2 regions of the Gracilibacillus sp. D59 genome follow, and region 2 is predicted to be linked to the other one. Evidence: a T-box and tRNA genes for the amino acid it is inferred to sense, from the RefSeq annotation. Region 2 holds a T-box; the other holds one or more tRNA genes.

Region 1 (3,432 bases), on a different contig from region 2:
ACAGGATGATTTTTCACAATTTCACGTGCTTTGTCTGTGACGCTAAATGGTTTATATTGATCCATCATGATTACTTCATCTGCCACATCAAAATAGTCACCAGAACCACCCATTACTAAGATTGTTGATACATCTAAATCATCTCGTAATTGTTTGATTTTATCGATAAATGGTGTGATCGGTTCTTTGTCCTCGTGAACAAGAGCTTGCATCCGTACATCACGAATCATAAAATTAGTCGCACTTGTATCCTCATCAATTAACAATGTTGTCGTCCCTGCCTCAATTGCTTCCACTACATTAGTTGCTTGTGAGGTACTACCACTGGCATTCTCTGTCGTAAAATTAGTCGTCGCTTGCCCATGTGGGAGATCATTAATAAAAGCTGAGATGTTGACCGAGGTCACCTGTCTGCCATCCTCCGCTCTTATTTTTACAGCGTCAGGATCAGTTAACACATATTCACGGCCATCACCGTGAATGTGATGATAAACACCGCGCTCCAATGCTTGCAGTAACGTACTTTTTCCGTGGTAGCCGCCTCCTACAATTAGGCTTATTCCTTTCTTAATTGCCATACCTGTTAAAGGATCCTCACGATGAGGCAGATTGATTTCTACTCTATTTTCTTGTGGACTTTCAAAAGGCACTGCTTTTTTTAATGGTCTATTGCTCACTCCACTTTCCCGTGGAAGTATCGCACCATCTGCAATAAACCCAATCCAATTATTTTGCTTCATTTTCTCTCTTATCGCAATATGTTGATCTGCTAGCTGGACACTCTGTTCTAATTCCTCATCCTTAATAGCAAAAATGGAGTATTTCAGAATCGAGGGCAGAATCGTAAAAAATAACTTTTCTGCTTCCTTACCATTAATACGACGCCCATTTGCCGGCAAACCAACCGATAAACAGACAATTGTTTTATCTTTTTTTAATTGAACTGCTGTTCGTTCAAGAATTTCCTGACCTGGTTGATCAATATGAATTAATCCACTTTTACCAGATCCACGCAATTGTTTGGATTCCGCTTGAATCGCTTTTGCTACCGAACGAGCCATATGATCAGCTACATATATATTTCTTTCATTTGACTGTTTCCATTCATCTTTAATCGGACGATATGCATCTGGAATCACAATACGTATTTTCGAAGGAGACGCAAATGGATCTCCTTGAACATAGTCCACACACAATTCATAACGATGGAAGGAATAACGACCTTGGATAGATTTATAGGCTTTATATCCTTTTCCATCTATATTTTGTAAGAGTTGTTGTAACTTTTTCATACTAATTACTCCTCTTATATAGTTATTCAACCTCTACAATACAAGTTATAAACGATGATTCGCAAGTGTTTTATTCATACTCTTCATTATTTCGTGGTTATTCACCGTTTTGTCAAGATACTTACTGTCGTAGCGAAACACAAAAAAACGTAATGCTTCATTAAAAACGAAACACTACGTTCAACCCTATGTATGGAGCGGGTGAAGGGAATCGAACCCTCGACATCAGCTTGGAAGGCTGGGGTTTTACCACTAAACTACACCCGCATATTAAAATGACTAACACTGTTTATTAACAGTTTATTAAATAAAATTAACGATTTCTTAACGAAACCACGTTGATTATTATAACAAGCTACTTCAAATTTTGCAACATTTTATTGAAAAAAGTTTATTATTGTCGTTAATGGGTATTGTATACGTACAATCGTTAAGAAGGAGTGACTTCATGATTTGGACAATTATAGGTATTCTACTATTAGTATGGATTATTGGCTTTTTATTTGAAGTTGCAGGTGGTCTCATTCACATTTTACTAGTAATTGCGCTAGTAGTCTTTATTGCAAAAATGATACGAAAATAGAAAAAACGGGGAACGTACCCCGTTTTTTTTATATGAACAATAATAAGCTTAACGCCATTAATGCCATCCCTGCTATAAGCCCATATATAGAAGTGTGAGCTTCATCGTATTTCTTCGCAGCGGGTAATAATTCATCCAAAGAGATAAATACCATAATTCCAGCCACTGCCGCAAAAATCATGCCAAACAACACGTCTGACAAAAAAGGCATTAAAAATAAGAAGGCAGCTAAAGCTCCGATAGGTTCAGATAAACCTGAAAGGAATGATAACTTAAATGCTTTCTTTTTGTCTCCTGTTGAAAAATAGATCGGAACTGAAACGGCAATTCCTTCTGGAATATTGTGAATGGCTATTGCAACAGCAATGGCAACCCCTAAACCAGGATCTTGTAAAGCAGCCGTAAAAGTAGCAATTCCTTCAGGAAAGTTATGAATACCAATGGCCAATGCAGTGAACGTACCCATCTTTAATAAACTTCCATCACCATTTGGATTTTTGTTCATATCCTCTACTTTTTTCAACTCATGTGGGTTACCTTGCTTCGGAATAAATTTATCAATTAATGCTATTAAAATCATACCAGCAAAAAAACCTATAACTGTTAACCAAGCCCCTGTTTTTTCCCCTAATTCTCCAACCAATGAGTCTTGTGCTTTTACAAAAATTTCCACCATAGAGACATAAATCATTACACCAGCCGAAAACCCTAATGCCCAGGACAAAAATTTCGTATTTGTATTGGATGTAAAAAATGCAAGAATACTACCAACACCTGTTGCCAAACCTGCAAGCAAAGTCAAACTAAACGCTAAGATCACTCCTTCAAACTCCATCAGCTGTCCACCTCTCCTATTCAAACAATAATAATGTGACTTCCATCAGTGAGAGTATACTTCTTCCCACTTGATGATTTGCGAAACTTATCAAGGTTAGCGTGAGTTACCCCGCTCTTAACCCTTGTGTTTTGAAGCGGGGATTATGAGCATTTGTTCACCGTGATTATAGATCTCAATTATATATATGCCCAAACATCCGAAAAGTTTCCCTTGGGAAAAATAATACACCTAACGCAAAAATTCGTCAATATTTTTATTATTCTTAAAGTGATCACAATCAAAATAATTGACAAAAAATTTCATTTATGCTATAATTTACAATTAGTTACTATTGTTTTATAATAAGATTCTCCTGGCCAGGGGAATCTTATTTTTTTGTGGGAGGAAATAATATGAAACATAATGAATCTAGTTTAACTTCCATTGTCTCTGCTTTTGGGCGAGCTTATCACAGCCAATTTGACACACCAAAAATTTTTGATGATTTTATTGCAAAAGATTTAATTTCCCAGGAAGAATTTTTAGCGATTAGTAAAAATATGATTGAAGGAATTCAATTTTTTAACCCAGATATTGCGCAAAGGCATCAAGATGATCCAGAAGAAATATTAAAATGGATTACACAAATTCAACTTTCTCCTACACCCTTAGCACGATCTGCATATTGTGAAAAAGTATTACTTAACGAAGTTAGCTTAGGATTAGCGCAGTATGTCATA
Region 2 (3,432 bases):
GGTAATTCATCATGTGCATTTCTTGGCATATAATGTTCCTCAATTGCTTGTGCTACGACTTCATCTTCCCCAAAAATAGTAGCATATTTTCTTCCCATTATCCCTTGAAGCTCGGTAAATTCGTTAACCATGTTCGTAACCAGATCAAATTTGCTTATCTTTGCAGTTCTTTCAATTTGAGTTTTTTCATGATCTGAGAGATTTAAATCTTTTGCGATTATTCCGCTAATTTCCGTTACTCGTTTTACTTTATCTGCAATCGTACCTAGACTTTCCTGAAATACCATGCGCTCTAATTGTTTTAAGTTATGATCAATTGATTGTTTTTGATCCTCTTCATAGAAAAACTGCGCGTCCTGTAACCTTGCCCGTAATACCTTTTCATTACCTCTTGCCACTGTTTCAATATGATCACTGGTACCATTGCGTACACCAATAAAGAATGGCAGTAATTCATTATCTGCGGTTTGTACAGGAAAGTAGCGTTGATGTTCTTTCATAGATGTAATAAGAACTTCTTTTGGTATATGCAAAAATTCCTCACTATATTGACCAAAAAATACTGTTGGATACTCCACTAGATGGGTTACTTCCGTTAATAAATCATCATCAACTGGAATATTCCATCCTTTTTCTTGTTCCAGATGTTTAATACCGTCAACAATCATTTTTTGTCGTGTCGTTGTTTCAGCAATCACATATTGATTACTTAAAATTTCTGCGTATGAAGATGGAGTAGTTATTTCTATCTTCCCTCCTAAAAAACGATGTCCGAAACTAACATTACTTGTGTGTACACCGGCTATCTCAAAAGGAATAACTTTTTCATCTTGTAACGCCACAAGCCATTTTATTGGACGAATAAAGCGTAAGCTTTGATCAGCCCAACGCATATTTTTAGGGAAGTTTAGGCTCAAAATGATTTCTTTAAAATCTGGTAACAACTCTTCCTGTGTTTTACCTTTTAAAAATTTGTTGACATAAACATATTCTGTCCCGTTGACTTCTTTCACATATAGATCATCTACAGACTTCCCTTGCCCTTTAGAAAAACCGATCGCTGCTTTAGTCCAACTACCCTCATCATCTTGAGCTATTTTCAAAGCAGGTCCTTTTGCTTCTTCTTCTTCATCAGCTTGTTTATAGTCTAAACCTTCAATTAATACAGCAAATCTTCTAGGTGTTATATACGTTGTAAGATTTTGATAAGTTAAGCGAATATCTTTTAACCACTCAGTCGTTTTATTCTTTAATTGCTTTTCTGTATCATTCATAAAACGAGCTGGCATTTCTTCTAAACCTACTTCAAATAAAACATTAGTTGTTTTCATGACGTTTTTCTTCTCCTTTCAACATGGGGAATCCAAGGCGTTCTCTTTCTGCTACATACAGTTTAGCAATTTCTCTAGCTAAATTACGGACACGTCCTATGTATCCTGTTCGTTCTGTGACAGATATAACTCCTTTAGCATCTAATAAGTTAAAGGTGTGAGAACATTTAAGAACGTAATCATACGCAGGGAAGACCAAATCTTTTTCCATTGCTCGCTTAGCTTCTTTCTCATACGTAGAGAATAATTCAAAAAGCATGTCTGTATTGGATTCCTCAAATGTATACTTAGAATGTTCATATTCTGGCTGATAGAAAATATCTCCAACAGTTACCCCCTCTGTCCATTCTAAATCAAATACATTTTCTTTATCTTGAATATAGGAAGCTAATCGTTCAATACCATAAGTAATTTCCACCGCTACCGGTTTTGCCTCCAGTCCACCAATTTGCTGAAAATACGTGAATTGTGTAATTTCCATACCATCTAACCAAACTTCCCATCCAAGACCAGCTGCACCTAATGTTGGGTTTTCCCAGTTATCTTCGACAAAACGAATATCATGTTGTGCTGGATCTATGCCTAACTTTTCTAATGATTCCAAATATAGTTCCTGAATATTATCTGGAGATGGTTTCATAATTACCTGGAATTGATGATGCTGATATAATCTGTTGGGATTTTGTCCATAACGGCCATCAGCAGGACGTCGTGATGGTTCAACATATGCAACGTTCCATGGTTCAGGTCCAAGGCTACGTAAAAGTGTCATTGGCGACATCGTGCCTGCCCCTTTTTCAACATCATATGCTTGCATTAATATACAGTTTTGATCTGACCAATGCTTTTGTAATGTTAATATCATCTCTTGAATATTCATCAATAATTCATCCTCCTATGTATAGAACGTATAGATAAAAACTGCGAACTTGAAAATTCACTGTAGTGTAGCTTTCTTCCATTCTTCCCATAGAGAGTGCTAGAATACCGCTTTGGCAGAATACTGCGCTATTTAAAGTTGTTCCTCTCTTGAAAATAGAAATTCATAGGAATTAATTTCAAGGGTTCATTCTTTCAAATATCAGAACGCCACATAAAGCGAAGTATCTTGCCGTAGCGTAGCAACGCACTCATTCAAATGCAGAACGGAAGAAAGCAAATCCAGTACTACTGCTAAGTAATAAATCGAAAAACCCGTCCCTATGCCTTATCGGATCGATAAAGCATAGGGACGGGTTTACCCGCGGTTCCACCCTATTTGTCACCTATGAAAAGATGACCACTTTCATAAACGTTGCTCCAGAGTGCCTTCCTGATTTTGACCTTATTCAGCTTCCACCATCCTGAATTCGCTCTAAAGACAATCTAATCAGTACTACTCTCTTTCTTTGCTAACCGCTATTCATTTCATTTTTACATCATACGCAACATTCTGTCAATTGTCAATTATAATTTATCGTTTAACTGATTCATTTGTTTCAAAAATCTTTTTGATTTCAAATAATAGCCGCCATGTTCTTCATAATATTGATCCATGATTTTTTGAATAATCAATTTATTCTCAGGTTTCACTGATATATTTCCAATTCGCTCTACTTCTAGCCAAGCAAATAATGCCATTAGTTTCGCAACTTTTTCGGGAATAGAGATGGCGTGCTGATCTAATTGTAAGCAATTCCTACATAATAAACCGCCATTCGAGATAGAAAATGCTTTTAGATTATTTGGATTTCCGCATGAAACACATTTTGTCACTACTGGAGCAAAACCAGCTTCTTTATACATTTTCCATTCATAAATCATCGTTAATATCTCAGCATCTTTATCATCATTTATCCGTTCAACCGTATCTAATAATTGTTTATAGATAAAAGGGTTATATTTTTTGGAATCGATTAGTTTATCCGTTAATTCTGCTAAATAGCTAGTATAGGCCGTTTTAAATATATCTTCCCTTATTTTACGAAAAGAAGTAATCACTTCACCTTGCTGTATGGTTGCAAGACCCGATCCAGGTTGTATTAAATATGACCCATGAATAAATGGCTGCGTAATAGCAGCCATTCTACTTTTTGTTTTTTTTGAACCTCTTGCTATAGCA

Evidence for each region. The T-box of region 2 lies ahead of glyQ (glycine--tRNA ligase subunit alpha). A T-box ahead of a tRNA ligase gene usually reads a tRNA of that ligase, here a tRNA-Gly.
Region 1: it has a tRNA-Gly gene. The T-box ahead of glyQ (glycine--tRNA ligase subunit alpha) is inferred to sense a tRNA for this amino acid. The anticodon was not compared.

What each region holds. Positions count from the first base shown of each region.
Region 1 is NZ_JBQQCK010000019.1:20,604-24,035, forward strand. Features, by position in the region: gene ACTWP4_RS21460 (ABC-ATPase domain-containing protein) at 1-1,292, opposite strand, end outside; tRNA gene ACTWP4_RS21465 (tRNA-Gly) at 1,486-1,559, opposite strand; gene ACTWP4_RS21470 (lmo0937 family membrane protein) at 1,741-1,875, shown strand; gene zupT (zinc transporter ZupT) at 1,904-2,710, opposite strand; gene ACTWP4_RS21480 (class I SAM-dependent methyltransferase) at 3,106-3,432, shown strand, end outside.
Region 2 is NZ_JBQQCK010000018.1:42,418-45,849, reverse strand. Features, by position in the region: gene glyS (glycine--tRNA ligase subunit beta) at 1-1,331, opposite strand, end outside; gene glyQ (glycine--tRNA ligase subunit alpha) at 1,318-2,211, opposite strand; T-box leader at 2,556-2,729, opposite strand; gene recO (DNA repair protein RecO) at 2,778-3,432, opposite strand, start outside.